DNA from 2 places in the Numidum massiliense genome. Region 2 is predicted to be linked to the other one. Evidence: a T-box and tRNA genes for the amino acid it is inferred to sense, from the RefSeq annotation. Region 2 holds a T-box; the other holds one or more tRNA genes.
What was found. A T-box is a leader RNA that pairs with one kind of tRNA and senses whether it is charged. The one in region 2 lies ahead of metG (methionine--tRNA ligase), so its partner is inferred to be a tRNA-Met.
Positions count from the first base shown of each region.

Region 1: it has a tRNA-Met gene. The T-box ahead of metG (methionine--tRNA ligase) is inferred to sense a tRNA for this amino acid. The anticodon was not compared.

Region 1 is NZ_CTDZ01000009.1:319,031-334,406, reverse strand. Features, by position in the region: gene BN1247_RS02120 (RsmB/NOP family class I SAM-dependent RNA methyltransferase) at 1-1,107, shown strand, start outside; gene BN1247_RS02115 (hypothetical protein) at 1,178-1,900, opposite strand; gene BN1247_RS02110 (GNAT family N-acetyltransferase) at 1,979-2,440, opposite strand; gene BN1247_RS02105 (deoxyribonuclease IV) at 2,563-3,663, shown strand; gene BN1247_RS02100 (metallophosphoesterase family protein) at 3,794-4,885, opposite strand; gene BN1247_RS02095 (Cof-type HAD-IIB family hydrolase) at 5,081-5,887, opposite strand; gene BN1247_RS02090 (ISLre2 family transposase) at 6,120-7,469, opposite strand; tRNA gene BN1247_RS02085 (tRNA-Ala) at 7,874-7,949, opposite strand; tRNA gene BN1247_RS02080 (tRNA-Met) at 8,025-8,101, opposite strand; gene BN1247_RS02075 (NfeD family protein) at 8,321-8,974, opposite strand; gene BN1247_RS17550 (hypothetical protein) at 9,214-9,384, opposite strand; gene BN1247_RS02070 (helix-turn-helix transcriptional regulator) at 9,505-9,699, opposite strand; gene BN1247_RS02065 (hypothetical protein) at 9,701-10,054, opposite strand; gene pepV (dipeptidase PepV) at 10,252-11,673, opposite strand; gene BN1247_RS02055 (inositol monophosphatase family protein) at 11,679-12,548, opposite strand; gene BN1247_RS02050 (hypothetical protein) at 12,820-13,188, shown strand; gene BN1247_RS02045 (DUF309 domain-containing protein) at 13,193-13,612, opposite strand; gene BN1247_RS02040 (S26 family signal peptidase) at 13,784-15,055, opposite strand; gene BN1247_RS02035 (RNA polymerase sigma factor) at 15,036-15,376, opposite strand, start outside.
Region 2 is NZ_CTDZ01000009.1:3,153,057-3,168,432, forward strand. Features, by position in the region: gene BN1247_RS14780 (ribose-phosphate diphosphokinase) at 1-132, opposite strand, end outside; gene glmU (bifunctional UDP-N-acetylglucosamine diphosphorylase/glucosamine-1-phosphate N-acetyltransferase GlmU) at 125-1,540, opposite strand; gene spoVG (septation regulator SpoVG) at 1,732-2,040, opposite strand; gene BN1247_RS14795 (RidA family protein) at 2,165-2,539, opposite strand; gene purR (pur operon repressor) at 2,628-3,443, opposite strand; gene ispE (4-(cytidine 5'-diphospho)-2-C-methyl-D-erythritol kinase) at 3,483-4,349, opposite strand; gene BN1247_RS14810 (small, acid-soluble spore protein, alpha/beta type) at 4,450-4,626, opposite strand; gene veg (biofilm formation stimulator Veg) at 4,726-5,001, opposite strand; gene BN1247_RS14820 (ribonuclease H-like YkuK family protein) at 5,151-5,615, opposite strand; gene rsmA (16S rRNA (adenine(1518)-N(6)/adenine(1519)-N(6))-dimethyltransferase RsmA) at 5,662-6,534, opposite strand; gene BN1247_RS14830 (TatD family hydrolase) at 6,593-7,366, opposite strand; gene metG (methionine--tRNA ligase) at 7,442-9,496, opposite strand; T-box leader at 9,551-9,809, opposite strand; gene BN1247_RS14840 (AbrB/MazE/SpoVT family DNA-binding domain-containing protein) at 10,025-10,282, shown strand; gene rsmI (16S rRNA (cytidine(1402)-2'-O)-methyltransferase) at 10,342-11,223, opposite strand; gene BN1247_RS14850 (GIY-YIG nuclease family protein) at 11,186-11,515, opposite strand; gene BN1247_RS14855 (tRNA1(Val) (adenine(37)-N6)-methyltransferase) at 11,502-12,239, opposite strand; gene yabA (DNA replication initiation control protein YabA) at 12,331-12,678, opposite strand; gene BN1247_RS14865 (PSP1 domain-containing protein) at 12,688-13,503, opposite strand; gene holB (DNA polymerase III subunit delta') at 13,509-14,489, opposite strand; gene BN1247_RS14875 (cyclic-di-AMP receptor) at 14,513-14,842, opposite strand; gene tmk (dTMP kinase) at 14,811-15,376, opposite strand, start outside.

The sequences.
Region 1 (15,376 bases), 2.8 Mb from region 2:
CGCGCCAAAGTGCTCGCCGACAACATCGAACGGTGCGGTGTCCCGAATGCCACCGTATTAAACGCCGCGCCAGACGAATTAACAGACCGTTTCCCCGCCTATTTTGACCGCATAATAGTCGATGCCCCATGTTCCGGCGAAGGCATGTTTCGTAAAAACCCGGAAGCAATTGGCGAATGGGGGCCGGAGGCAGTTGACCACTGCGTGCAGCGACAACTCGACATCCTGCGTGCCGCACTGCCGATGTTGCGCCCAGGCGGTCGCCTCGTCTACTCGACGTGTACGTTTAACGACCGCGAGAACGAAGGTGTCGTGACGACTTTGCTGCAGCAGTTTCCGGAACTACGCCTGCTCGGCGAGTCTTGCGCGCCATTCGCCGACCAAACAAACGACAGTCGCGCCGCCATCGAACGTCATGCACTCGTCATGGGGCAGTCACCTGAGAATGGCTGTGTGTTCCGCCTCTGGCCACATCACTTGCGAGGAGAAGGTCACTTCGTCGCTATGTTTGAAAAACGAGAGGAACAGCTTCAGTCCAGTCGTACCACTCGTGGTCAGCACAAACAAAAGGCCAAGAAAAAAGCAAAGTCGGGGCGCACACTCGATCGCGGCCAGCGCCAGCTCCTTGACACATTCATCCGCGAGACTCTACAGTTACAAGCGGGCACACGTCAAACACAAGAGGGAATACGTCAGACACAAGCGGGGATACGTCAGACACAAGTGCCCGCTGGCACCGGCAATTACGTGCTGTACGGCAACCATTTGTACGCCACTTCGTCCGACTTACCTCCGCTCGACGGCATTAAAGTGGTGCGCCCCGGGCTTTACTTAGGCGAGTTCAAAAAAAATCGCTTCGAACCGAGCCACGCGTGGGCAATGGCGCTCAAAGCGACAGACGTGCAGCGTACTGTCGCCCTTACCGAAAAAGAACGCCAACACATTGACGCCTATTTGCGCGGGGAAACGCTCTCCGCGGAGCAGTCAAACAAAGGATGGGTGCTTGTCACCGCCGACCACTTCCCGCTCGGCTGGGGCAAACAAGACGGCACCCAAGTGAAAAACCACCTACCTAAGCACTTGCGCCTCCATACGCGATCACAATAAATAAATACGGGGGTGACCGAAAGCAACCTTCGTTTTTCGGTCTTACCCCTTTTTCACACGTCGCTTCCGATTACAGCGACGGAAGCGTCTGTCCCTTGTTAAAATTATGCATATTCACTTCGTACGTCACCTTAACCGTGCGCGCCTTCTTGCCTTTCTCTTTTGCCTCTAAACGATAGGAGAGCGTCAGCGAACGAATAACCTGCTGTTTCATGTCGACAGTGACGCGTACAACCGGGTGATCGCGTAACTTGTACGTCGTACCGCTCATGTCGACTTGCGGCAGTTGCTTCACTTTTGCGCGCGACTCCAGGCCGTATTTCTTGCGGTCGAGCGTCACTTGAAACTGGCCGTCTCCTTTAGGATTAATCGTGAGCACACTGTCCGCCATCCCGAGCAACATCTCCGTCGGGCTATCTTTGTAAGTGATGCCCAACATCCGTAAATCTTGCGCCGTCGTCAACTTCCACCGTTTGTCGCCCGTCAGCTTGTAGTACAGCTGATCGTTTACCGCTAGAATGTTACCGGTACTTTCAAATCCGGGTAATTGTACCACTGCTTGCATACTGTAACCTTGATCGGCAACGTACGCTCCTTCCAACACGAGAAGTTCTGCGGGCGCATCTGCAGCCGCTTGCGTTTGGATTTTGCTATCAAAATCGTAAGATTTTTTCTCCATCTTTTTAACAATTTGTCGCACATATTTTTTCGGGTCCTTTTCGTTGTGTGAGCAGGCAATCAACGTAAACAAAACAAATACCACGCCTAACAACAATCCCCTTTTACTCCCCATAAGGTGCAGATCCCTCCTAGATGGGATGTATTATACCACGACACGAGCCTAGAGGGAAAGCGCTTTATCAGAAATTGGCTAGTCGAGACCTTTCTCCAAGTAAGTCATTACAATCCCTTGCGGCATTAACTGCTCTCCTATTTCGATAAACCCGTGCCGTTTATACAACTGAATAGCCGGGCTGTTCCGCGCCCCCGTTGCGACCGTTAACGTCGCAGCCGCCCCCGCGGCGAGCTGCTTCTCCACATACCGCAAAAGCGCACTCGCAATCCCCTGCCGAAAATAATCCGGGTGAACCATTAAGCGGTGAATGTCGAGTACAGTGTCCTTCGTTTTATACGAAATCGCCCCCGCTAGCCGCTCCCCGTCAAAATATCCGTAAAACTGTTCACCGCACTGTTGCAATTTGTCGTACGAATCGCGCAGCAGTGGAATTTCGTCGCTGCCGAGCAGCTTCGCCTCAACGAGATAGGCCGCCATTTGAACCGACAATAAAGCTAACGCTTCCCGACGATTATGTAAATCAAGTGCCCGAATCATGCTGTTTGCCGCCTCTCCATTTATTAAATACAAGGGCCAATCGACTGTTGTCTGCCGCGATACTTCTCGCCTTCATTTTCTGTTACAATAGTTGTACCTAGGTTAATTGGGAGTGGTTTTCAATGCTAAAAATCGGATCACACGTCTCCTTTTCCAAAAAAGGTCTACTCAACGCGACAGAAGAAGCACTCGGCTACGGCTCGAGTTCGTTTATGATTTATACCGGTGCACCGCAAAACACGCGCCGCAAACCGATGGAGAAGCAATACGTCCCCGAAGGACTCGAACTGATGAAGGCCAACGGGATCGACGATATCGTTGTACACGCCCCGTACATCATCAACCTCGGCTCTTACAAAAAGAACACGTACCAACTCGCGATCGACTTTCTCAAAAGCGAAATCGATCGCACCGCTTTTATCGGAGTGAAAAACATCGTCCTTCACCCGGGCGCGTATACGGACAAAGACGCGGCGTACGGTATCGACCGCATCGCCGAAGGGCTGAACGAAGTGCTCACTTCCGATCAGACGGTTAATATCGCCTTAGAAACGATGGCAGGCAAAGGAACGGAAATCGGACGCACGTTCGAGGAACTGGCCGCAATTATCGACAAAGTGACGCACAACGACAAGCTGACGATTTGCCTCGATACGTGCCACGTGCACGACGCCGGTTACGACATCGTGAACGACTTCGACGGCGTCATCGAACAGTTTGACCGCATCATCGGCCTTGAGCGGCTAGCCGTCTTACACGTCAACGACAGTAAAAATTTCCGCGGCGCCGCGAAAGATCGCCACGCCCCCCTCGGTTCGGGGCTCATCGGCTTCCATGCCCTTTACGACATCGTCAATCACGACGTCGTGAGAGACATCCCAATCATTCTCGAAACGCCGTGGATCGGCAAAGAAAAAGCGAGGCAGCGCCCGATGTACGAAGCAGAAATCGCGCTCCTCTCCGACAATGCCGAGCAGCGCTTCGGCGCTAACTTTTACGAAGACGTAGAGAAGCTGCAGCACTTTTGCAAAAAGGAGTCGCTCGACAGCCGTGAGTTCATCGTCGGCACGTGGCAACTGCTGCAAGATAAAAAACAGAAAAAAGCAGACAAACGCGAACCGATGGAGCGCTTGTACGACCTCGTTACGGAAGCAGAGCTGTTCCCCGACTACACGGAAGAACAAATTAACCACCGACTCGTCGCCCTGTTTGCACAAAAATAAAAACGACAACGCATGCGCTTCATATTCCCTAGGTTAACATACCTTAAGTAAAAAAGTACCGTTCCCAGCCAGTCTATATTGGCCGGGAACGGTATTTCCTTATCACATGCCGATCTGTACCGTTCTGAACCTAACTATTGTCAGACAAATGCTTGAGATCGTAGCGAAAGGAGCGTTCCGGGATCCACTCCTTTTGCAAGTGATTGCGACTGTGAATGTCTAGGTAATCGTCGTACACCTCAACGTATACACTTTCGCCGTGACGCATAATCGACGAACTGCCGAGCATCAAAAAACGGTTCGCGTGCATTTGTTTCGTTTTTTTTAAGCCGGCGTGCGTATGTCCGGAAAAAAAGACGACTTCCGGGTGCTCCTCTAAAATATTTCGTAATTCCTTGTGTTGCCAAATCATCGCTTCCCCTTCCGATCCCGGCAACGTGTTCGGCAGCGGATGGTGAAAGAAGACGAACGTCGGCCGCTTGCTACCCCCAGCCCCTCGCGTCCCCAGTAGCTTTTGTTCCCGCGTCTGTTCCTGCGGCTGCCGCTCCTGCAGCTTCTGTCGTAGCCACATAAGTTGCGCGTCGCTTATAAAGCCGTTGCGACCATGCGTCAAGCGACTGTTCACGTATTTTTCGTGCGACATGAAAATAAAGTGGTATCCGTTCAGCCAAACGTCGTGGTACGGACGCTCATAACCGGTAAACCGCTGGAACAGCTGCAGCGCCTTCTCGTTCGACCAACTGTTCGGAAAGTGACGCAAGTCTTTTTCCTTGCGGTCATTGTAACGCATGCGGTAAAAGTCGTGATTACCAAGGGTAAAATGTAACGGTGCATGCGGTGTTCCCTCTATTAAGCGCCGCAAAATCGTAAAGTGCTCGGGAAAGCCATTCGTTAAATCGCCGTTTACCGCAAGTAGCCCGATCTCCCGATTTAACTGCCAATAATCTTGTAACGCTGCCGTAAAGCGGCGGTGCACATCCTCGTTGTCTTCATAAATATGGATGTCACTCATGACGGCGAACGACAGGCGGGGCTTGTCAGCAGCGACGTGTGCGATCTCTCCTGTCGTTGTCCTCATTGCTACTGCCGACTCTCCTGCGGTTACACCTATTGTCGCTACCGTCTCTCCAGCAGGTGCTCGCATTGCCGCGGTCTTCACTACCGGCATTGCCCAGCCAAAACCGCAGGCGAGACAAACTACTGCGAAAATAACGATAAACACCTTAACGTTTCGTCGTACAAAGAAGTTACCCATTTCGGTACACGTACCTTCCTACATTTGCAGATTCAACTGTTAAGGTGTCCTAACGCGTCAATCTCACACGTAAAAAGGAAAATTTCCCTTACTTACCAGATCACTTCCTTGCGCTAACCGTCCTGTTACTTCGAAGGTATCCTACCGAGCCCCCTTTGGACCTCACACATGTTTTCTGCAAACGTATTTCTCGAGCGCTAACCGTACCCCATCCGCATTGTTTGACGCCGTAACAGCGTCAGCCGCAGCCCGTAATTCTTCGGGGGCGTTAGCGACGGCAACTCCTAAACCGGCGTAGGCCAACATTTCCGCATCGTTATAATAATTGCCGATTGCTAGGACGTCGGCCGCCTGCAAGTTTAATTGCGGCACGAGCCAGCGCAGCGCTTCGCCTTTGCTCGTCCCGCGCTTCATAATGTCGATGAAATGTTCACCGCTCTGCACGATTGTTAAATCACTACCGTATTGTTCGGTCAGGCGAGGGATTAACTGTTCGATCGTTTTTTCCTTTTCGCTGAAAAGCGTACACTTCGTCACCTCTTCGGGAATGTCGCGGAAATCGCCGATCTCGAACGGTGCGACATGATATCGCTCATACAGGGCTATCATTTCGGGCGCCATCTGTTCGACATACATATTTTTTTCCGTAGTCAAGTCACAGTGAACCGAGTATTCATCGCATATATCCCGAAAGATCCCTAGATAGCGACGCGGGATCGTCGCCGTGTACAGCGTCTCAGCAGAGGAGGCGTCGATCACAGTCCCGCCGTTATTTGTAATGACGTGGGAAGCGAAGGTTGTGTTTTGTAACAACTTCCGAACCGATTGCGTCGAACGCCCTGTACAAATCACGATATATTTTCCTTCCTGACGCAAACGTTGTAATAGTTGCTTCGTCTCTCGCGTTATTTCTTTCTCGTCAGTTAGTAATGTGCCGTCTAAGTCTAAAGCGATCAACTCGTATGTCACATGGAGTCATCCTTTTTATAATAATTATAGTTTGCACAATTAATGATTCTTGTCTGAGGAAGATGAAAGACAAGTAATCCATAGTATATCATTATAATCATAAATACAAACACTCATTTACAGAGGTATGTGTCAAGCTTTACTCGACGACCTTACAGGATCAAGGATTTAAAGACCTAAATATGTCATTCCCTAACGTTCACTTGTTGTCCGCCCTTGAGGAGTTAACTCTTCAAGGACGGCGATTAACCACCTTATCCAAATACCCAATAGCACTTGAAGCTGATGCGGCACCTACTTGGATCCTGCCAACTTGAACCCCAATGTGATCCGACTTACCTATTCGCCTCGCATGGCGTTTTAGTTTTTGTGTCACTTGGCGGTTGGGCCAGACAGTTAATAATGCCTGTCTCAACGTCCCATTGGTAACGCCTTGTTGTACTTTGGCGATGGCTTGAGCCCCTTCTTCACTCCAGTACATGCCACGACGTTTCATGCGGTATGCCAGACGTCTCTGGTTCGATTCCATGCATCCCATCCTACGAGCATTTTTTGGCACGTCTGGACTAACCTCACGCCAGTCGCAGAGGATCTCCCAGTGCCCTTCAAGATACTTCTGCATGTTCTCGATACGCTTTTCCTCTCGCTCCGTCTCTGCATTTCCCTGTGCCGTATCAATCACCGCTTTAAACCTATCCTTATTTTTTTCGGATATTGCCTTTTCAATTTGAGGAATGAGCCTTGGCTGGCGGCTCAACCCGCGACGAATACTCCTCTTTACGTGAAAAGGATCCAATTGGCGGACAACCGATGTCGCTTCAGAAAAGGTATTTTGAACGCGTTCCTCAGAGATCCATGAAGCCGCATCCGCATTAGTCGCCACATGTGTATGTGAGAGATCCCAACGATGTCGAATCGCTGCATAACCTATTTCCCAAAAGTCATCCACCGATTCAACGGTAGAAAAGACGTGACGATCTGTTAACGAGACACGCTGTCCGTTTTGCTCCCACCCGGTATAGGCAAGCATATTTTTGATCTCTATTCCTTTGCCTCTCCCTTTGACGTATAAGCCATCTGCTTCGCAATATAAGTGCTTAACGGACGGAGAGTTAGGAATTACCGTATCCTCAAAAATTCGATCCCTTTTTTCAGCATCCATGACAGCTTGAGCTTCACCTGCTTCTTTTACTAAGCGCTGAAACGTCGTATGGCTGATCGTTATACCGGCAAGTTTTTGCGTGACCTCTGAGGCGAGGCGGTAGGTCATTCCCGGCGCTGCAGCTAACTCTGCTCCGAGCATCATAAGGTCTGGGCTGTATCTTTTACGGCGTTTTAAACCGATTGCCTCATCGACAGGGTAATGTGCGTTTCCGTTTCGGTCGTACATCAAGTGGCGTTTATAGGACACTGTCCCAAAAAAACTGGTGAACTCCCGGCTGTCCAATCGCTCACTTTTCCAACCGTATTTTTCCTTGTAATGCGTCGTCATCATCTGATCGAGCTGCTCCAAAAATTCTCCGAACAGATCAGCCATCACTTCCATCAGGCGAATACGTAAGCTTTCCCAAAACGACAACATATCTGTAGACTGTTCCAAGATAGTAGCGATTTCTGGTATAATGGTTTTCAAGGAAGACCTCTCCTTTCGTGGTGGTTAGGAGTACTATTTAGGTCTTCCTTTTCTATATTCTCCCTCCAAATTCCTGCTAAAACCCTTCGAGAGAAATGTTACACATACTTTACAGAGCAACTTTCATACGGACAATCGACTCATCAGAATTTCGTTTTATAGACATAGAAAAACGCCTCCTATCAATATTAAGAGACGCTCATCGACGAGGCACTTCTCCGCAGAAACCAAGGGCGCCTCGTTGTAGCTTGCGGGACTGCCTCGTTGTAGCTTGTTGTATGCAATATTTAAGCCCGTTGGCAAACTTCGCCAACGGGCTTAAAACGTTTATATGACGGGCTTTCCCGCCGTTGTGGTGGAGCTAAGCGGGCTCGAACCGCCGACCTCCTCGTTGCGAACGAGGCGCTCTCCCAGCTGAGCTACAGCCCCATAACCTATTATTCATTATACGCCCATTCGGACGGCATTTCAAGTGAATTGCTTCGCAAAAAAGTGAACGAATAATGGTAGCGGCGGAGGGGATCGAACCCCCGACCTCACGGGTATGAACCGTACGCTCTAGCCAGCTGAGCTACGCCGCCAAATGTTTCACGCGCGCACACTTTTTTTCAACGAACAAATACAATTATATTACTGCTTGTCGTTCTTGTCAATGCACATTCGCATTTTTTTTCGTGTTACAACGGTGTTTGATAAATGCGGTATTTTTCCCATTTAATATGGCGCAGGGGAAGGATCGCTTCAAACTAGCGACCGATTGTCCCTACGACTACAGCTGAAAAATCCCATAAAATACTTCGTTAACCGTTTTGCACTGTTTCTAACTCGTTGACTAAAATTCGTGTGCCGTCGACCGACACAACTTCGATTGCCGTTCCTTGTTGTACCCACGTACCGTTGGAAATGGCGTCATACCGTTTGCCTTCGATTTCGATAATGCCGGATGGGCGTAACGTCGATGTGACGACACCACGTTTTCCGACGAGCGACGTAAACGATTCATTGATCGTACTGTACCCTTTCTCTTTCGTCAGGCGATCGCGCAACGTCATCCGTTCCCACATATCTCTTTTCGGGAAAATGCGAAACGACAGCATGCTCGTTAAGAGCCCTAAAATGACCGCAGAGGCGACTCCCGCTCCGAGTGCGAGATCGTTTGTCGGTACGACCATCGCGATTAACATTAATACGACACCGACCGTAGCTAAGGTACCGTCTTGAATAAGCTTGCCATCCACGACCATTAATAGTAGACCGATGACGAATAAACCGAGCATCCAAGAAGAATAGTCACTATTTCCTGTCGTACTGTAAAAATACATAGCTAACGAGCCAAGTCCGATCACTCCGGCAATCCCTTTTGCCTTTACTAAAAATTCTGTAACGATAAGCGCAATTCCAATAAATGCGAGTAACAGGATTCCCCACGTCGTTCCCGTCAGGACTTCTAACAAGCGGCCGAACCTCCTTTGTTACAAACATAATACCTCTTCATATTCAGTATACACCTTCTGGCGGCTCTAGAAGATATCGTTTCGTCGTACAGTACAATGACACAATGAAGGCATGGGCGATTGTTAAACGTGTCATCGCCCTACACGAATCGCTTACATATATTATACGGAGAAAAGAAGCAGAAGTTTCGCTTCTGCCCCCTTCAATTTTATGGATACGGCGCGCGACTGTTGCCTATTTATCTTTTCCGCCATTCTGTAAATGTTAGGCGTCCGATCTGCCTTTTCGGCATTGACACATACGGCCAACGCATGCAGTCTTCGTCGTCCACGTCGAACCCGTCGACGACAGTAGCATCTATGTATCCATTTGGCTGATCGTCAGAACTGTAAGTCTCATGGTTACCCACCGTCTGTCCCCCCTTACACGAATTTCCCCTGCACTGCAAGAAACACTATCCGCCTTAATGTGAACCTGTGCGAGCCACTGTTGTGCGAATAATAGTTAGTATTCCCCGGGAAATGGACCGCTATCGTCTGTAGACGAACAATTCGTCAACCGTTACACCCAAAACTTCCGCGAGACGAAAGGCGAGTTGTAATGTCGGATCGTACTTGTTGTTCTCAATTGAGTTAATCGTCTGCCTAGTGACGCCGCAGCGCTTTGCTAATTGACCTTGTGATAGACTCACCTGTTTACGCAACGTCCGGATGTTGTTTTCCATCTTATGTTAACCGCCGACGAGCAACGACGAAAAAGATGGCATAAGCGATGAGACCTACGATCACGACGTCGAATCCGTGCCGCAAGAAGTCGCCCACCTGCTCGGGGACGAGCGCTGGAATGCTCACGAGCGACCCCCGCTGCGCTTCGCCAAACCACGGAATCGCGAGGATCCCTCGTTGCAAACAATACGCAATTATCACTATCCAACTTGAAAGCGTCGCCCGTCGCCGAATTTCCTTCTGTCGCTCATCGCCTTTCGCATCTTTGCCTCCAGATAAATAAATACAATAAAAAATTGCTCCCCCAATTATTAAGCCACCGACAATATTGGGCAAAACAACGCTAGCTCCCATCGCATTCCCTCCAAGTGTAAAAAGTATTTTACACCTCAATCATACATCATCTCACATGGGTGTCAAATACTTTTTACACAAGCGCCTCTCGCCTTTGGCGTTTTGTTTACCCGCCATGCCGACCTTTGGCAAAAAAATAGGGCTACCTCCGCTGCCACTTATACAGTGACGTCTGGTGTAGCCCCATAACGGAATACTTATTTTGCCAGTTCGTAAATCGCCTGCGCGTAAATCGCCATCGCCCGGCACAAATTGTCGACGTCGGCGTTCTCGTCTCGCTGGTGCGCCGTTTCCGGTTCACCTGGGAAGAGGGCGCCGAAAGCGACGCCGACATCTAACGCACGACCGTAAGTCCCGCCACCAGTCGACAACGGCTCGGCGTTCTCGCCCATCTGCTCACTGTACACTTTCAATAGCGTTTGGACTAACTCGTGCTCTTTCGCGACGTGATGCGGCACTTGATCCATCACATCCTTACCGAGCGCAAAACCATAGCGCTCGCCTGCAGCTTCGATCGCCGGTACGAAGCGCTCTGAGCGGTCCGACACAGGGTAGCGCAAACTAATGCCGAGGCGCGCTTCACCGTCGTACGCGTAGTTAAGCGTACCGACGTTAACAGTAAGCGGGCCAGTCACTTCGTCCGAAAACGCAATCCCTAACTTCTCGCCGAAGAAGCTGTCCACGAAGTAGTCGTGTACGAGCCCGATAAATTGGTGCCCGCGCGCGTCTAAATCGAGCACGTTAAGGAAGCGTGCCAGCGTGAGGCCGGCGTTCAACCCTTGATCTGGTTCCATTCCGTGGTGCGATACGCCTTTAATTCTAATATACAGTTGCCCCTTGCGTTCTTCGCATTTTCCTTCGAGACCGTGTTCCATCACGTACGACTGAAAGCGTTCCTTCACCGCAAACACGTCGCTCGTGCCGACTAGTGTCGCTTCCGCTAGATCAGGCACCATGTTCGTGGCGTTGCCGCTCGTGAAAGACTGTAGGCGCCAGCCATCTTGTCGCTCGGTGGAAACTTTGCCCGGCTGCTGTACTAAGTGAAAGTTAAAGATACCTTTCTCAGCGTTAATGAGCGGGAAATTCGCATCGGGAGCAAAGCCCATGAGCGGCATTGGCTCAGCTTCAAAATATTTCTTAATCCCGATCCAGTCGCCGACCTCTTCGTCCGTTCCAAAAATGAGACGGACTCGTTTGTTCAGCGGCAAACCGAGTTCTTTAACCATTTTCAACGCAAAGACGGCCGCCATCGTCGGGCCTTTGTCGTCGATCGCTCCACGAGCGTACAGTTTCCCGTCGCGTACTTCCGGTTGAAACGGATCGCTCGTCCATCCATCGCCCGCGGGAACGACGTCTAAGTGACAAAGAACGCCGATAATGTCGTCCCCATCGCCATACTCGGCGTGCGCGGCGTAACCATCGACGTTATGTGTTTTAAACCCGCTTTCCTCACAAAACTGCAACATAAAGTCGAGCGCTTTAGCCACTTCCTTACCGCTCGGCTTCCCGGGTTCTGCTGTCGTCTGATCGTACACACTCGGAATACTAAGTAGCTCTTTCGTCTTCGCGACAAACGCTTCTTTACGATTTTCCGCTTCTTTTTTCCAATTTACCGTCATACGAGTCAGTCTCCTTTCATATGTGTATCCTTTTTTGTACTATTTTCATAACCTGTAGCGCCTACTTCTTGCAACGTACGCAGCACTTGTTTGTGAATGTGGCCGTTCGTGCCGAGCACATTCCGCACATTTAAGTCAAACGGCTCCCCAAGCGTGTCGCTAACGCGCCCTCCCGCTTCCCTTACGAGCAACCCGCCCGCCGCCACGTCCCATGCGTTCAAATCGATCTCCCAGTAACCACTCATTCTTCCCGCTGCAACATAAGCGAGCTCCAGCGCTGCCGAACCGAGGTTACGCATGTTGCGCACTTGACCCGTTAACGCAAAAACACCTTTCTTTTTACTCTCGCAATGATGTTTTTTCAGACCGGAAAAACCGGTCGACACGACGGATTCAGCCAGCGTCTGCTCCTCTGATACGTAAATCGGCATGCCGTTTACCGACGCGCCACACCCTTTCTCCGCGATAAAACACTCGTCGCGCATCGGGTCGTAAACGATTCCGAGGCGCACCACGCCGCGGACTGCGAACGCAACAGATACCGAAAAAAAAGGAATGCCGTGAATAAAGTTAGTCGTGCCGTCAATCGGATCGACAATCCACAAATACTCCTCGCGCGCCGCGACTCGGAGCGCCCGCTTCGCGGCTTCAGCACCAGGCTCTACTCCTTCCTCACCTAAAATCGCATGCTCCGGAAAGACCTCCAAAAGGCGCTCGCGAATGATCTCCTCCGCCTTTTGATCGACATCTGTCACTAGGTCACTCTCCGACGATTTATAAGAAATTTGTTGGATGCGATCGACTTTGCTGCGGATGAACTGCCCTGCTTCCCGGGCGACAGCGATTGCCACTTCACGCGCCCGCTTCATCTCCATTCACTTCATTCCTTCCTTTTCTTTATCCACTTATAACTATATCAAATCCACTTTCTTAAAGGTATGCCCTTTAACCGTATTATAAAAAATAATCTTCTCAGACAACATTTTTAGAATTTGTTAAACGGTGCATGCCAACCGTTCATCGTGTTGTACGAGCGCCAAAACAAGCACGCTCGTCCATAAGCGAAACGAAAAAATGTCTTTCTTGCGCACACGTATGTTACACTGGTGACAGTGATTAACTGATTATTTCTCGAGGTGACAAACGGTGCAACTTCGCAAACAGCTTGAACAGCTACGCGCAATTTTATACACAGGCAAACCGCAGGAAGCAGCGCCTACACTAACACAAGAAGAATATATTGAACGATTTGAAGCGCGAATCGCGCGTGACCCAGCAGTGGAATGGCAGGCCCTCGTCACGTATGGCCGACCGCTCGTGCCCCAATACCGAGCGCGACTCGCCGACATTCACCGCATGGCTCGTTTACTACAAGGGGATGACGCACCAGCACCTCCGACAGACGATGAGGCGTTACTGAAGCAATTGTACGAAGAGATGATGGAATTGGAAACCGAACAGGAGTGGCAAACGTGGGCCAATCAATGGTCCGAACAAGTGGAAGACCGAAAGTGATAGTTTAAACGTCGCCACCACTTGCAACGCGCTCCCGCAGCAAGCGATCTTTTATGTCGATCGTCAAATCGTAAAAAGCGAACGGCTTTGTTTCATACGCTTGTAACTTCTCCAAGTACTGCTGCGCCTCCCGCTTTAATTTTCCGAGGTCAATCCCCATACAATCGTCAGGGAACGGCGCCAGCTTCTCTAAGCCGCCGCGAAACAGTTTACGCGCCCCGTTCACATTGCCGTTGCCGAAGTGGTACAAGGCGACGGCAACTTGCAACAAACCTTGGTACAAAGGATGGCGCCCTTCTGCCAACCACAATTCTTCTAACACTTCGTGGCACTCGTAATAATCCCGCTCGATATTAAAATAGTAAAGAAACGCTTTGTACAACGTTGGGTATGTTTCCGGTAGCGACCATTGCGACCATTTCACGCCAATCCCTCCCGCTAAAAAACTTTTGTACAGGTACTTATATCCATTACACTCAATTGACATCCGTTTCGTTTATTAGTATAGCGAGCCTCCTTGGCTACCCGGCTTGCGTTCCAAGTTATTACTTATTACTTGTTGCAACGAACAGCGTATGAAATTTCAACGCGTCAGCTATTGTTGCTCTGTCGCCGCACAATCGATACAGTAACCGACAACTTTCCCTACGATTTGCGCCCCCGAAATGGGACCGTATGCGAGGTGATCGCCACTGTGTGCACCGTCGTGTGTGCGATCTTGGAGCACGAAAAATTTCTCTGCAGCCATTCGCCACTCGTACGTAGCATCCCCCGATTCGTTACCGCGCACATTCGGCACTGACAATTCTCGATTCGGAAAGTCCGCTATTTCTTCGCCGTCCACCAACACCTTGCTGTTCACGATTTTCACGGTCTCACCCGGTAATGCGACAACTTCATACACCGTGTGAGTAGCACTGCTGAAGTCCCCGTCCGGTTGTCCGTCGGACAGTTGCCCATTCGATGCGTTTTTCACCAACAGGAGTGCGCCCCTCGACACAGCATCAGTCTTGACATTAGGGTCAATGACGAGTTTTTCACCATCTGCCGCCGTTTGGAAGACGACCATGCCCTCTTGCGGCGTGACGTGTGAAAGCTTGTGCTCCCTTCCGTCTGTTGTGGCAGACTGTTGTCCCTCTTTGTGATCAGACGACCTTTCTTCCCGTCCGCCAGGCTTGGCCGAATCGCCTCCTTCCTGCTGTAACTGCTTATCGCGGTGCCCCCCACCTTTGTACGCATCACCTGCATCACTTTTTCCGTTACCGCTCAAACCGCTCGAACCGTTTGAGCCATTCGAACCATCTCGTACGTCCGCTGCACCAGATTCCTTTTGACCGCTCGTCTCGTTCGCTGCATCTGACTCGCTTGGGCCATTCGGCGCATCCATGCCGATCTGATCGTTTAACTCGCTCTCGCCAATTCTCTTTCCCACCATCTCCTCTTCCCCTAGGTCCTCTCCCGTGAAATCTGACGGCGTTCCGAACGGCGCGCCGTAGACGACGTATACTAAACAAACGAGGACGGAAGCAGCGAGGACGAGCGACAAATTGCGCCACCGTTTACGCCGCTTTACCCACCGGACGCCGCTTCCGACGGCAACTGCCTCGTCTTGCGCGTCAACCGTCCCCCCCCTCACTTCGTCGCTCAATCGCCCCGCTTTTTCGACTTGCTCGCGAACAACGTCGCCCTGCTGCACAGTTACCTGTGTAGCAGTTTCTCTTGCAGCAGTCATCTGTTCGGCTCGCGTACATATATGTTGTAACATTTCCTGTTGTTTCTCCTCGCTCAAACGCGGACGCGGCATACGGTCAAGTTGCTCCAACAGTTCTTCTTCCGTGATCGACCGCTCATTTTTGTTCCGTTTCATATGGAACACCCTCCTTCCGCTTTTGCTCGTAAAGCCGTTTGAGCTTTTTGATGGCGCGGTGAAACGTATACTTCACTTTTCCTTCCTTCCAAGCGAGCACTTCTGCTGTCTCACTAACCGATAGTCCTTTAATACCGCGTAAAATGACGACTTCACGGTAGTTCGGCTGCAATTGATTAATAGACGCGTACAGTTCGCGAACGTCTTCGTTCATTTGCAAGCGCTCCTCCGGCGTACGCTCAGCTGACGTATGCTGTTCAATCGCTTCTTCCGGAACGAACTGAATAACTTTTTTCCTCCGCCCGCGGTCGATGGCGAGGT
Region 2 (15,376 bases):
CTCTCCGTCACTAAACGCGGTAACTGACCCGTCACCTAAAGATACCCCGATGTGATCGGCTATTTCTTGAGCAAGCTGTTGATTCGAATTGCAACTAAACAGTTTCAATTTCGGATAGTGACACTCAGTCATTACTATTATTCCCCCGCATTTTTTCACTTAGTTTACGCACTTTTTCGCTTAGTTTTCTCGCATACTCTGTTTTCGTCGTTTGGCGCTCGCGGGCGATAGCAAACGCATCGTCCGGGACGTCGGCGGTAATCGTCGAGCCTGCGGCAACGTAAGCACCGTCCCCGATGTGCACTGGAGCAATGACATTCGCATTACACCCGATAAACGCACGATCGCCGACGACCGTACGCCATTTGTTTTGCCCGTCGTAGTTGACGGTGATCGCGCCGCAGCCGACATTCACCCCTTGCCCGATCTCGGCGTCGCCGACGTAGCTTAGATGAGGTATTTTCGTATCGGCACCGACGACGGCATTTTTCACTTCGACAAAGTCACCGATTTTAACGCGCGGACCGATGTCGCTTTGTGGTCGTACGTAGGCGTACGGACCGACTGTCGCCTCCTCAGCGACAACACTTTCGACAAGCGTCGCGTTTTCGATCGTTACGCGGTCGGCAATACGGCAGTCCCTTATATCGGCCTGGGGGCCGATCACACAGTCTTCGCCAATGACCGTCTGCCCGCGCAAAACCGTTCCCGGATAGATGACTGTGTCCATCCCGATGGCGACATCTGCTTCGATATATGTGTTCGCCGGGTCGATGACGGTCACGCCGTTTGCCATGTGCTCCCTTAAGGTACGCGCTCTAAAAATAGCTTCTGCTTCCGCTAGTTGCACGCGGTTGTTAATGCCGACTGTCTCGCTCGCGTCGTCGACACAAAAGGCGCTAATGGACTGCCCTTCGCTTCGTAACACTTGCAGCACGTCGGGCAAATAGTATTCGCCTTGCGCATTGTCGTTATCTACTTGTTTTAAGGCCGCGAACAAGTGGGCGTTGTCGAAGCAAAACGTCCCTGTATTAATTTCTTTTATACTCCGCTCTTTCGTCGTTGCGTCTTTATGTTCTACGACGCGCTCGACATCGCCGTTCGCCGCGCGGCACACGCGGCCGTAACCTGAAGAATCGTCTACAATCGCAGTAAGCATCGACGCTGCGGCACCGCTTGCCGCAAAACGTTGTAAAAATGCGCGATAGGTCTCTACCGTAATGAGCGGGTTATCCCCGTTAATCACGAGTGTAGTCCCCGCTTTCCCTTCCAACAGAGACGCCGTTTGCATAACGGCATGTGCCGTACCTAGTTGCTTTTGTTGCACGGCGTAACGGACGCGGTTCCCCAAATAAGCTTGCACAGCTTCCGCGCCGCAGCCGACGACGGCAACGATGTCCTCTACACCCAATTGTGCCAATGTGTCGACAATATGTGCCACCATCGGCTTCCCGCCGATTTGGTGTAGCACTTTATGGGTTTTGGACTTCATCCGCGTCCCTTTTCCGGCAGCCAATATAACGGCGTACGTGTGTGACACTCGCCATCCGCCCCCTCTTTTTTTTTCATAATGACTATATCCTAACTCGTTCCCCTTTGCAACAAGGCCCTTTTTCCACCTGCGCAAAATAGGCGGTACATAAAAAAACCCTCCGCTCTAGTGAAACCTTTGCGAAGGGGTGTAAAAAGATGAGTAAATACAGATCATTGCCTTCCGCTATTCACGCGTCGTTATTCGCTCGTCGTAACCGCTACTTCTAAGTTTGCTGTTTCGCTAGACTCTACCGCTGCCGCTTGTTCATATTCAGCGAGCACGGCGGTTTGAATCTTGCCGCGCGTCTCGGAACAAATCGGATGCGCGATGTCCCGAAACTGACCATCCGGCGTTCGCTTGCTCGGCATGGCAACGAACAACCCGTTGTTGCCGTCAATGACGCGGATATCGTGTACGACAAATTCGTTGTCAATCGTAATCGAGGCAATCGCTTTCATCCTTCCACTCGTCTTAACGCGGCGCAATCTGACATCGGTGACTTGCACGTTAATTCCACCATCCTTTTTCTGTTGTTAGCAATGTTGCTACATGATGTATTCAACAAAGATGGTGAAAATCCTGCAAATATATGCCAAAAACTTTTCTTTTTTTGTTGTTATGTTAGCCTTTTTATGTGAGCGCGACGATGAGCTCGATTTCGATGTCTACGCCTTTCGGTAATGCTGCAACTTGCACACACGAGCGAGCCGGTGCATGTCCTTGAAAAAAGTCACCGTACAACTCGTTCACACGTGCGAAATTGGTCAAGTCAGTTAAAAAAACGGTCGCTTTCACGACTTGCTGAACGGTTGCACCCGCTTCATCGAGCACCGCCTGCAAGTTTTGTAACACTTGTTTCGTCTGTACCTCAATGTCGCCAGTAACTCGTTCACCGTCTTTCGTCAGTGGGATTTGCCCCGAGGTGAACAAGAAGTTCCCACATTTCACCGCTTGGGAATACGGACCAATCGCTGCCGGTGCTTGTTCTGTCGCAATAAATTCCATCGTTTGTTTCCTCCCTTGGTTATTGAGTTCGTGTCATTTAGTTCCTTGCATGCGTAAGTGTAAAGTGTCTCCCCAACAGTAGTGTTGCTTATTCGGAAAAATAATTTCCGCGCACGACAGTCACACAGTGTTTCTCCGGGTCGACTTCGGTTAAGGTAGCTAAGGAGACGACTCCGTCCACGAGGCGCTCTTCCGCTAACAAGTCGACAAAGATGCCGACGCCGACGACTTCTGCGCGAAATTCGGCCAACAAGTCTTTAATTCCCCGTACCGTTCCACCTGCTTTCATAAAATCGTCAATGACGAGGACACGAGAACCTTCCGGAAGGTTCCGCCGCGCGAGGGACATCGTTTGGATGCGCTTGGAAGAACCAGAGACGTAATTAATGCTGACAGCTGATCCTTCGATTACACGGCTATCTCTACGAGCAATGACGACGGGCACGTCGAGATAATGCGCTGTAGCGTAGGCGAGTGGGATCCCTTTGGTTGCAACGGTCAGTACGGCGTCGATCGGTTGAGTAAAATGAGAAGCGAACATCAATCCCAAACAGTTTACGGTTGCCGGCTGACCGAGAATATCGGACATGTACAAATACCCGCCCGGTAAGATCCGTTCGGCTTGGGCCAGTTGGTCGCATATGGCGTCGATTGTCGCCGCTGCCGCTTCGCGGGAAATAGTCGGGATATAGTGAACCCCACCTGCCGCCCCCGCGATCGTTTGCAACTCGCCGTAACCGTCTTCTTGAAACACTTCTTGAATAATTGCCAAATCCTCACTCAAGGACGACTTTGCCGCCCCGTATTGCTCAGCAAACCGCGAAAGGGATATTACTTGTCGCGGACTAGCCAGCAACTGGCGGGTCATGCCGACTAGACGCGCACTTCGCTTTCTTTTCTTCATCATATCCTCCACAGAACCGAATGTTATGGAGTTAATATATCATTTTTGTACGCCTTCCCGCAACATACGCACTGCATACACGTCGTTACAAAAGCCGCGTAACGCGTTAACGACGCGGTTAACACGCGTGTCCTGGTTCAGCAGAGCAAAAACTGTCGGTCCGCTTCCCGACATAAGCGCCATATCGACACCAAACCTCAGCAAACAATTTTTGTACGCTTTAACTTCGGGGTGTTGTGCCATCGTCACACTTTCGAGGACGTTACACGAAAACTTGCACATCGCCTCGTAATTTTGTTCGCGCAGCGCCTGAACCATTAGTGGCGTGCGGGGGTGGTCGCGGATGTCCTCAACCTGCAGCGTTTGGAAGACTTCTTTCGTCGAGACACTTATCGGAGGCTTAGCGAGTACGACCCAACAAGGCGGCGGTGGGGGTAGTTGCTGCAATTTTTCGCCCCTGCCTCGTGCGAGCGCTGTTCCGCCATAAAGGCAAAACGGCACGTCCGAACCAATTTCCGCACCGATTACCGCAAGCTCGTCCAGCGTCAACCCGAGGTGCCACAAGCGATTTAAACCGCGCAGTGTCGCTGCAGCGTCACTACTACCGCCAGCGAGGCCAGCCGCAATCGGAATTTTCTTTTGGATATAGATCGATACGCCTTGCGAAATGCCGTAGCGTTCTTTTAGTCGAGCCGCAGCCAAATAGGCTAAATTCCGCTCATCGGAAGGAAGTACACCTGATGAACTGGCAACATGGATGGCCGAATGTGCCGTTTCACACAAATCGATCCGGTCGGCGAGGTCGATCGTCGTCATAACCATTTCCAGTTCGTGAAAACCGTCACTCCGCTTGTTGAGTACGTCTAAACTGAGGTTGATTTTTGCCGGCGCCTTTTCTGATATCATCTGCCTGCCCTCCTCATACCCGCTCATTTTATCATTTATTGCGGGATTAGTGGAAGGAAAAAAGCTAAGGGGGGACCCCCTTAGCTCGTGTCCCACAACCTTACTCCTCGCGCGCGGCTAACCTTTCTTCGGCGAGTTGGATCGCGCGCTTGACCATATTTCCGGCGTCGCGCGTCGTAATCCCACCCCAACCTTCGCGTTGTACGACATCGTAAAATCCGAGGTCCTTCGCCAATTCTTCTTTAAACGCTGCGGACATAATCGATCGCCGTGCCATGTTGTAGCCCCCTTGGACGATGGTGATGAGACACCGTTAGTGTATGCAACGCGCGCTGTTTTTAAAGACCTGAAAAAAATAGAACACGGTAACCGTGTTCTATTGTGTAACATATTGTATTTTGACTTTTCCTTCGTTGCGATAGACGGTTAGTTCTACTGTCTCGGTGAGGATATCGGCATAGCTGTAGGAAACACGATCAAACGCATGCAGGTCTTTGTCCAACTTTACAATAAAAACTGACGGGTACGTTTCTTCCAACACTCCCGTCCGCTCAACCGTTTTACGACGACCGCCGTTCACAATGAGTTTAATTTTTTCTCCAATGTGACGGTCCAAGTTACTTTTGATCTCCTGTAACGCATTTTTCGCCACGGACATAACCACCTCACTTGCTAAATATTTTAACACTTATTCGGTAGTATGTCAAATGAAATAGTAAATTATAGCAGTGCCGCGAGGTAGTTGTCAATGGTAAAATTGTAATTCCCATTTTTACAAATCGGAGACAAGCGTTAACGATTTTATTTCGTAAAACGATCGGCGACCGCACTGGCACCGTATGCGTCCGGTTTAATTTTGACTGTGTAGCCGACCGCTGTCACCCAGCCGACCACTTCTTGAATTAATTTGCGCGATTCGCCTCTTTGTCCGACGTCCAAATGAATTTCTAGTGGTAAATCCAGGAGTTCTTCAAGAAATCCTTTCTCTTTTAGATGTTGCATTAAATCTAAACTGTATTCCGTTTCACGGTAAATGCGGTAACGCAGGTTGTGTAGCGGCTGCGACCGCATTTTACGCGTGTAGAAGCGCGCCCCTTTACCGATCCGGTGGACAATGACGGCTGTGACGAACAACGTCTGTTGCTGGGTCGTTTGCGAGTCAGTACCGATCACAATTTTGTAATGCGCATTTTCGTCTTCAGCCATAAACGATTGAATGTCGCGAATCATTTCTTCTAGCGTTATTTGGCCTTTGCGCGGATGCATAAAATCCAAGGCGGTTTCCCTCCTCGAAGGCGAGGTTTGCGAACCGTTAACTTATGTCGTCGAGAGCGTTGCTAATACGGGCAAATTCGGCTTGTGACAGCGTCTCTGCCCGCCGCTGTGGATCGATGTCTAAACCAGTTAGCCATTCGTTAACTTGCGCTTTACTCCAGTCTGGGAGTAAATGTGTTTTTATATTATTCGCCAGCGTTTTGCGTCGCTCGCGAAAGCCACTCTGCACGACCGAAAAAAATGTTTCCTCCGACTGTACGGCAACTAGCGCCGTCTGATGCGGTTCGAGACAGACGACAGCCGAATCGACTTTTGGACGGGGAATAAACACGTGTGCCGGTACGCGAGCGACTGTCTTTACGGAGGCGTAATACTGCACCGCGACGGAGAGCATGCCGTAGTCTTTACCCCCTGGCTGGGCCGCCATCCGCTCGGCCACTTCTTTTTGCGTCATAAAGACGAGTCGCTCGAATGGCACCCCTGCCGCTAGCACGTGCATAATGACCGCTGATGTAATGTAATAAGGCAAGTTAGCGACGACGACATATTTTTGCATACCGACTAAGCGCGTATGTATTAAGTGTGCAACATCTAGCGCTAAAATATCCCCGTGCACGATTTGTACGTTCGCTGTGTCGGCGAAATTCTCTTGTAGGACGGGAACGAGGCGCCGATCGATTTCGACGGCTAGCACAGCACCCGCCGCTGCCGATAGCCGCTCCGTGAGTGCCCCAACCCCAGGACCGACTTCAAGCACGCCTGTTTGTCGATCGAGCGCCGCCGCGGCGATCATTTTGTCGAGAACGTGTGGATCGGTTAAAAAGTTTTGCCCGAGCGATTTCTTCGGTTGTAAGGCGTGATCTCGTAACAGTTGACCCGTGCGTGCCGTAATCGGCCGTTCTCTTTCCATTGAATGCCTCCGTTTATGGCGTTTATTACAAGTTTAGCACAAAATTGTCGCCATATTGTTAAGGTAGCTTAAATAAACGTTTCGCGTTCGACGTCGTCTCTAATGCGAGCTGTTCCAAGCTGATCCCGCGCACTTCTGCCATTTTTTGCGCTACGTAATAGACGTAACCCGTTTCGTTCCGCCGACCGCGTCGCGGTTCTGGAGCCAAGTACGGACAGTCGGTCTCGACGAGCAAGCGGTCGTACGGCACTTGACGAGCGATGTCACGCACGTCGTCCGCTTTTTTGAACGTGAGCGGACCGCCTAAACCGATGTAAAAACCTAAGTCGAGTGCAGCGCGAGCGATTTTCCAGTCACCGCCGAAACAGTGCATCACCCCACCGACGTCAGCGGCTCCCTCTTCTTTTAAGATCGCCACGACGTCTCGGTACGATTCGCGAGCGTGGATGATAATCGGCAGGTGAAGTTTTTTTGCGAGCGCAATTTGCCGTCGGAAGACGTCTTTTTGCACATCGTGCGGCGAATGGTTGCGGTAGTAGTCTAAGCCCATCTCGCCGAGTGCGACGACCTTCTCGTGCGCGGCGAGCTGTTCGATCCACACTAAATCTTCGTCCTGCATCGTTTGTGCGTCGTGCGGATGCCACCCGATCGCCGCATAAATAAAGTCGTACGCCTCCGCGAGCGCAAGAGTCGGCGGGATCGTCTCGCGGTTGTAGCCGACGTTGATCATGTGGGACACGTGAAATTCGCTCCGCGCACGGTGAATCACTTCGTCGCCGTCTTCATCGAACTGTGAATCGTTTAAATGGGTGTGCGTATCAATCAATTGCATGTTACAAATACTCCCCCTTCCTCCGCCTATTTATCTTCGCCAATTCATGGACTGTTTCACTAGCTTCTGTTCCTGTTACTTCACTTTCGTCCCGTTCGGGATGTCGCCAGAGACGGTCGAGAGCACGAGGCGCTCACCTTCCGCCGCCGCTAAAATCATCCCATTCGACAGTTCGCCGCGCAATTTCACCGGTTTTAAGTTAGTCACACAGACGACCTTTTGCCCGATGAGTTCCTCCGGCCGGTAATACTCAGCGATACCGGAGACGACTTGCCGCTGTTCATAGCCGAGGTCAAGTTGCAATTTTAACAGTTTGTCAGCTTTCTTCACTCGCTCGGCCTGCACAATTTCCGCGACGCGCAAATCGACTTTAAAGAAATCGTCGATCGTAATTTCCGTGGGACGACCTTCATCTTGTGGCGCATGTTCGTCAGCGGTAGCACTATTTTTTTCTGCCCCTACTTTCGCCTTGTCACTATGGGAAGCTCCCTGTTCGCGCGCTTCCCTGGCCAATTTATTTTGTTCAGCTTGCTTGCGCGCCGCTGCCGTCGACGCATCGATGACCGCAATTTCTTCTTCTAAGTCGAGGCGTGGAAACAGTGGCTCACCTTTCGTTACGCGTTGGCCGTCGGGAAGAAGTCCGAAGGTGGCACACGACTGCCAGTTCGTCAGCGAGTCGTCGCCAGCAATGCCTAACTGTTGCCACATGCGCTGCGGCGCCTTCGTCAAGAACGGCTGTAACAAGATCGATACGATGCGCAAGCTCTCCGCTAAATGGTATAGCACCGTCGCCAACCGGTCTTTCTTCGCCTCGTCTTTCGCTAGCGCCCATGGCATCGTCTCATCAATGTATTTGTTTGCGCGGCCGACGAGGCGCCAAATGTGTTCTAGTGCGTTGCTGTACTCCAATTTTTCCATGTGTGCTTCGACCGCTTGCACCGTTTGTCCGGCGAGGGCGATCAGTTCGTCGTCCGGCGCTTCCCGCACGTCCCGCTTGACGATGTGTCCTTCAAAATATTTTTCGATCATGTTAACGGTGCGGTGGAGTAAGTTGCCGAGGTCGTTGGCCAAGTCGAAATTGAGCCGCTGAATAAATGCCTCTGGCGTAAACACACCGTCGTGGCCGAATTGGATCTCCCTGAGCACGAAGTAGCGTACCGCGTCCGAACCGTATCGGTCGATGAGAAATTTCGGATCGATGACGTTGCCTTTCGATTTGGACATTTTACCGTCCGGCATGAGGAGCCATCCGTGACCGAACACTTTTTTCGGCAACGGCAAATCTAACGCCATGAGGAGCGCCGGCCAAATGATTGTATGGAAGCGGAGAATGTCTTTACCGATAATTTGCACGTCGGCTGGCCAGTACCGTTTGAACTTCGCATCGTCGTCCGACAAGTAGCCGAGCGCCGTCAAATAGTTCGTTAAGGCGTCAATCCATACGTACACGACGTGCTCTGAATCGCCCGGCACTTTAATCCCCCAGTCGAACGTCGTGCGCGACACGCACAAGTCTTCCAGACCAGGCTTCAGGAAGTTATTGATCATCTCGTTCTTGCGCGATTCCGGTTGAATAAATTCCGGGTTCGCCTCGATGTACTGTAATAGGCGCTCCGTATACTTTGACAGGCGGAAAAAGTAACTCTGCTCGGTCACGTGGCTAATTTCGCGCTGGCAGTCGGGACAGGTGTAGCCGTGATCTGTCTTTGCCTGCCGCTCCGTCCAAAACGCCTCGCACTCGACACAGTAGTAACCGCTATATTCCCCTAAATAAATGTCGCCGTTGTCCCGCAAGCGCGTGAAAACCTTTTGCACGACTGCCTTGTGCCGCTCTTCCGTCGTACGGATGAAGTCGTCGTACGCAATATCGAGTTTCTCCCACAAATCTTGGATCCAGGCGACGATCGGATCGATAAATTCCCGCGGCGCTTTTCCTTCCTTTGCAGCGCGGCGCTGCAATTTTTGCCCGTGTTCGTCTGTCCCAGTTAAAAAGTACACATCGTAACCGGTCAGCCGCTTGAAGCGAGCAATCGTGTCAGCGGAAATCGTCGTATACGCATTACCGATGTGCAGTTTATTGCTCGGATAATAAATGGGCGTCGTCACATAAAACGTCTGCTGTTTGCTCATACCATTTCCTCCTCGGGTTCATCGTTTCCTTTTCATTAAAAAAGCCCCCCGTCCAGTTGGGACGAGAGGCTTACTCACGCGGTACCACCCAAATTTAGCGCCGCAAATGCCGGCACTACGCTTTAACACGTGTCACTTATACCGTTAACGCAGGTTCACGGGACACCTTACTATACGGCGCCTTGCGCCGCAGTTCGTTCAGGTGACCTTCTCCCGGGCCATGTTCACTGTATCTGCCTATGCCGGCTCGCACCTTCCCCGGCTCTCTGCTTTATAGGCAGAAGACAATTACTCTTCCGTTCATCGAATGTGATTTCCGTAGCAATGTTGCCTTATATTGTAACGAAATTAATCCGTCTTTGTCAACTTACCGTACACCACAATCCTATTATGATCTTCTTCTGAAGGATTAATAACTTGTCGCGAAGTTATAATTTATCATTGACTGTAAATGGAAACATTGGTACGATAAAATTGTATATATATAATTTGTCAATATATTGGGGAAATAAGGAGAGGTGACACAAGGTGATGAAGTCAACGGGGATTGTGCGCAAAGTAGATGAATTGGGACGTGTGGTGATCCCGATCGAACTACGCCGGACAATGGGGATCGGCGAAAAAGATGCATTGGAAATTTATGTGGACAAAGATCGCGTCATTTTAAAGCGGTACGAGCCTTCCTGTGTTTTTTGCGGTAACGCCGATCGCACGGTAAACTTTAAAAATAAAATTGTGTGCAGCGATTGTATCGCCCAATTGCCGGCGCCAGTTGCCCAAGAATAATATAGAAATATAGGCGACATTCACGAGCGACCAGACGGCCGCTCGTTTTTTTGTGCATTCTATTCATGCCGCCGGTGATAGTAGTTGTAAACGTCGCGTTTTTTCATGTTTCTTTCCACCGCTACTTTTTGTATCGCGTCCCGACTCGACGCGCCCTCGGCGATCCAGTGTGCGACGTGTGCCTCCAAAGAAAGCGCATGCCACCACGGCAACTCTTCCTCAGCCGCCACTTCGCTCGCGTTCCCTTCAATGGCAAGCGAACATTCGCCGCGCGGGGGATGCTGTTCAAACCACACGACCAATTCGTCAATTGTCCCCCGCAGCCACTCTTCGTGCCGTTTCGTCAATTCGCGGGCGACCGCTGCTTGGCGGTTGCCCCATTCATCGGCAATGAGCGCAAGCGTCGACAATAACCGATGCGGTGCTTCGTACAGCAACAGTGTGGCGCTGATGTCCCGCCACTGCTGCAACTCGCGGCGACACGCTTTCCGTTCGCGCGGCAAAAAACCGAGAAACAAAAAGTGGTCGGTCGGCAACCCCGAGGCGATCAACGCCGAAAGCGCCGCATTGGCTCCTGGAATGGGCACGACAGGTATGTCGTGAGCGATGGCAGTCGCTACGAGGGCGCTCCCCGGGTCGGAGATGGCCGGCAAACCGGCATCGCTAACGAGCGCCACCGCTTCCCCTTGTAGCAGTCGCTTGAGCAAGACGTCCCCTTGCTTTTGTTGGTTATGTTCGTGATACGAAACGAGCGGCACATGAATGTCAAAGTAGTTCGTCAATTTTCGCGTGTGCCGCGTATCTTCAGCTGCAATAACGTCGACGGCTTGCAACGTGTGCACGGCGCGCACCGTCATATCCTCCAAGTTGCCGATCGGCGTCCCTACGAGATACAGCGTCCCCCTATTTTCTAACGGGGCAAACGACTTCTGCTGCTGCACGGCCGTCACTCTCCTTTCGCGTTGTCTCGCATTCGTTTCCTTGACGCACGAGCGCCAACTTTTCCTCCCGGGACATCCGTTTAATTTGTCGCTCACGCCGAAGACCCCAGGAGCGGCTCTCCCCCGCTTCGCAGTAGCGCAAGGTAACAGGTGTACGCCCGCGCGTGTATTTCGCCGCTTTACCCGCGTTGTGTGCGGCGAGCCGCTGCGCGATATCGACCGTGTATCCCGTGTACAACGTGTGGTCACTGCATTCGACGATGTATACAAAGTGCCCTTTAGCGTGCGTCATCGGCAACACCTGCGTACACGTGGAGTAGATCTTCCGTATAAACGCCATCCCGCTCATAAACAACGAGCGGCGCCTCGACGTGTAGTTCCACGCCGCCGTCTTTCACTGCCTCGACGAGTACGGTGTGCGCCTCAGCATCGCTGTACGGATGGACGAAGCGCACCCGCTTCGGTTCAAACCGATACTTGCGCATAAACGCGACAATATCGTTAAAGCGCCACGCACGATGCACGAGTGCCAATTTACCGCCCGACGGGACGAGCCTCCGTGCCGTGGCTAGCACATCTTCCAACGTACAGTGTATTTCGTGCCGCGCAATCGCCACATACGGGTTCTCGCTCTTGTCGCTCCCGTTCAGCGGTATGTACGGGGGATTACACGTGACGAGTAGGTACTGCCCGTTCCACGCGGGCGGACAGCTGCGCAAATCGCCTTCGTACATGTGAATTTGCTTATCCAGCCCGTTCATGGCGACGCTGCGCCGCGCCATGTCCACTAGTCGCGCTTGAATGTCTAAGCCGTCTAGCGGGAGCGAGGTGCGCGTAGATAATAGCAACGGGATGACGCCGTTACCGCTGCCGAGATCGAGTATGCGTCCCCGGTGCGGCAAGCGGCAAAACCGCGCCAGCAGGATCGCGTCCATGGAAAAGCGGAACACGTGCGGACTTTGGATAATTCCTAGCTGTTCCGTTAATTGATCGATGCGTTCGTCAGCGCGAAGCACTACGTCATTTTTTGGTGTAAACATATCGTCCCTGCCTTAAAAAGGATATAACATAAACAAAAAAGCCGCCGGTCGGGTAACCGGCAGGCGCTTATTTGTTTAAAAACGACATACAAAATAGACAATCCCCATCTTTACGAATGCTGCCGTAATGTAGATTACAAATATGAAAACCTTCGTTATACAAACGCGCTAAGTTATCGTAACCTTCCCCGATTAATTTGGTGGACTTTCGCTTTTCGTGTGCCGCATCCACACCACTCTCTTGTGGCTCCTCAACGTGCATCCGTTCTCGCAAATGCCGATTCTCAATACTAAGCTGTTGGTTTTCTTCGATGAGGGAAGCAATTTGTGACTTCAGTCCACCTAACTCTTTATACAACTCTCCGATTCTTTGTTCCATCTGAGCTACCTGGGTGAAAATATTCGCTTTGTCCACCGTCTCACCTCAACTCAGTTGTTTCATTTGTCGGTTGACTTCACCTATGTCGTATTCTACAATGCGTTCTGCGTTTTGTAACTCTACTTTAATTCTGCGTTCTAACAAATTTAAGCCGATGACGCGCCCCGCGCCATCCGGTGTGCGCACGCGGTCTCCCATATCGGGCATTTCCCGTTTTGCCTCTTCGTAATGCCCATTTTCATATTTTAAACAGCACATGAGACGACCGCACAAACCTGATATTTTTATAGGGTTTAAGGACAAATTTTGGTCTTTTGCCATTTTAATCGACACAGGTTCGAAATCGCCCAAAAACGATGAGCAACAAAGGACTCGCCCGCAAGGGCCGATGCCGCCTAACATTTTTGCTTCATCGCGAACGCCGATTTGCCGCAGTTCGATCCGCGTACGGAAAACAGCTGCCAAGTCTTTCACTAGTTCCCGGAAATCGACCCGCCCATCTGCTGTGAAGTAAAAGATGACTTTATTGCGGTCAAATGTGTATTCGACATCGATCAGCTTCATATCTAAGCCGTGTGCGTTCACTTTTTGCTGACAAATGACGAGCGCTTCCTGTGCTCGCGCTTCGTTTTCCTGAACTTGGCGGCGATCGTCAGCTGTCGCGACACGAAGGACAGGCTTTAACGGTAGAACGACTTCCCCTTCGTGAACGTATCTTTTGCCGATGACGACGCTCCCGTACTCGACGCCCCGTGCCGTTTCCACAATGACGTCCTGATCCTTGCCGATTTCAAGATCGCACGGATCAAAATAATATATTTTACCCGCTTGTTTAAAGCGAACGCCAACTACAGCGTACATATAGTTTATCCCTCCCGAACGGATAATACCCACCCTTCTAACGCTAATTGAGGTGGAACATGTTGCTTCAATTGTCGCTTGACAAACAACATGTGTTCTATTGCCTGTACTAAACGACTGATCGTCCAGTTAGTCGCTTGTCGTTGCAGGACTTCTTTCTGTTCAGAGAAGGTCAGCGGTTGACGACAACCTAGCATTATATTAAGCATATCTTTATACCACAAGATCATCAAGTCTATAAATTCGTTTAGATGGTCGCGACTAACATCCGACGCCATCACTTTTTCCTGAATGGCGACGACGGCTTGACCACTGGACACACGCGTTGCCTCGCTTAGCTGTTGGACGAGCTTAATCGCCTCGCGAAACGACTCGGAGTGGGCTAACTGACGCGCTGCTTCTAACCCGTCGGCGACATGGGCGACGACGCGCGCCGTTTGCGGAAGGATACCTTCCGCCTCTAATTGCTCACTCACTTTTTCCGCAGAGAGCACGCGAAACGGTACGAGTTGGCAACGCGAAACGACGGTAGGCAATAAATTGTGGACGTGATCCGCTAGGAGGATCGCGACGACGCCGTCCGCAGGTTCCTCCAAAAATTTCAATAAGCTGTTGGCCGCTTGCCCCGTCATCGTTTCCGCTGCTTCGACGATAAACACACTTACCTTGGACTCTAAGGTACGGTAAGCAAATTTCTTTTGCAGGCCGCGGATTTGTTCAATTTTTACCGATTTCCCTTCCGGTTGCACCCAATGGACGTCAGGGTAATTGCCGTGCGCGATGCGCGTACACGTCGTACAACTGCCACATGCGTCGGCGGTTTGTCGTTCACAGTTAAGCGCCTTGGCCAGTTCCAACGCCATCTGTTTTTTACCCGCTCGGTCCGGTCCGAAAAAAATGTAGGCGTGTGCCAACCGCTCGCGACGCAGCGCGTTTTGTAGCATTGTCGCTACTCTTTCTTGCCCTAGCACATCGTGAAAGGCCACCTGTCGCTCACCCTTTTCTCCGCTTAAAATTGTGCAAACTGCTCGACGGGAAGAACAAAGACTGTCGCTCCACCCACTTGCACTTCAACGGGATACGGGACGTACGATTCGGCATTCCCTCCGAGTGGCGAAACGGGTGTGACCAGTTGTTGACGCGCTTTACAATTTTCCTTAATGATGGCCATTAACCGCGGGATTTTTTCGTCTTCGACGCCGATGAGAAACGTCGTATTCCCCGCTTTCAAAAAACCACCGGTACTCGCCAGTTTCGTCGCGCGGTATTCCTCTTGGACTAAAGCGTTTAACAAGCGGTTACTGTCTTTATCTTGCACGACGGCAATAATTAGCTTCACTGTCTTTCCCTCCTAAAGAAAATGATTGCCGTAGATCCGTTTGAATACATGTAAAAATAGTGTCTTCACTCTGCCGGGCATCGATCCGATGAAACCGTGCCGGTTCTTCAGCTGCCAATTGTAAAAACCCTTGCCGTACGCGTTGATGGAAGGCAACTGTCTTTTGTTCCATCCGATCGAGACCTTCAGGCCGATAGCGCTGCAGTCGGTCAATGCCCTCTTCGGCGGGAAGATCGAGTAAATACGTCCGATCTGGCCGAATCCCACCGGTACCGAAATCGTTAATCGCCCGAATATCCCGTAAGGGGTATCCGAGCCCAAACCCCTGATAGGCTAGACTGGCGTCTACGTAACGGTCGCAAATGACAATTTGCCCATCAACTAAAGCCGGTTGGATCACTTCTTCAATTAGCTGCGCGCGCGATGCGGCGTACAATAGTATTTCTGCCTTGTCAGCCATCTCGACGTGTGACGGGTCGAGTAACAACTGGCGCACTTTGTCTCCGATCGCCGTCCCGCCCGGTTCTTTCGCCC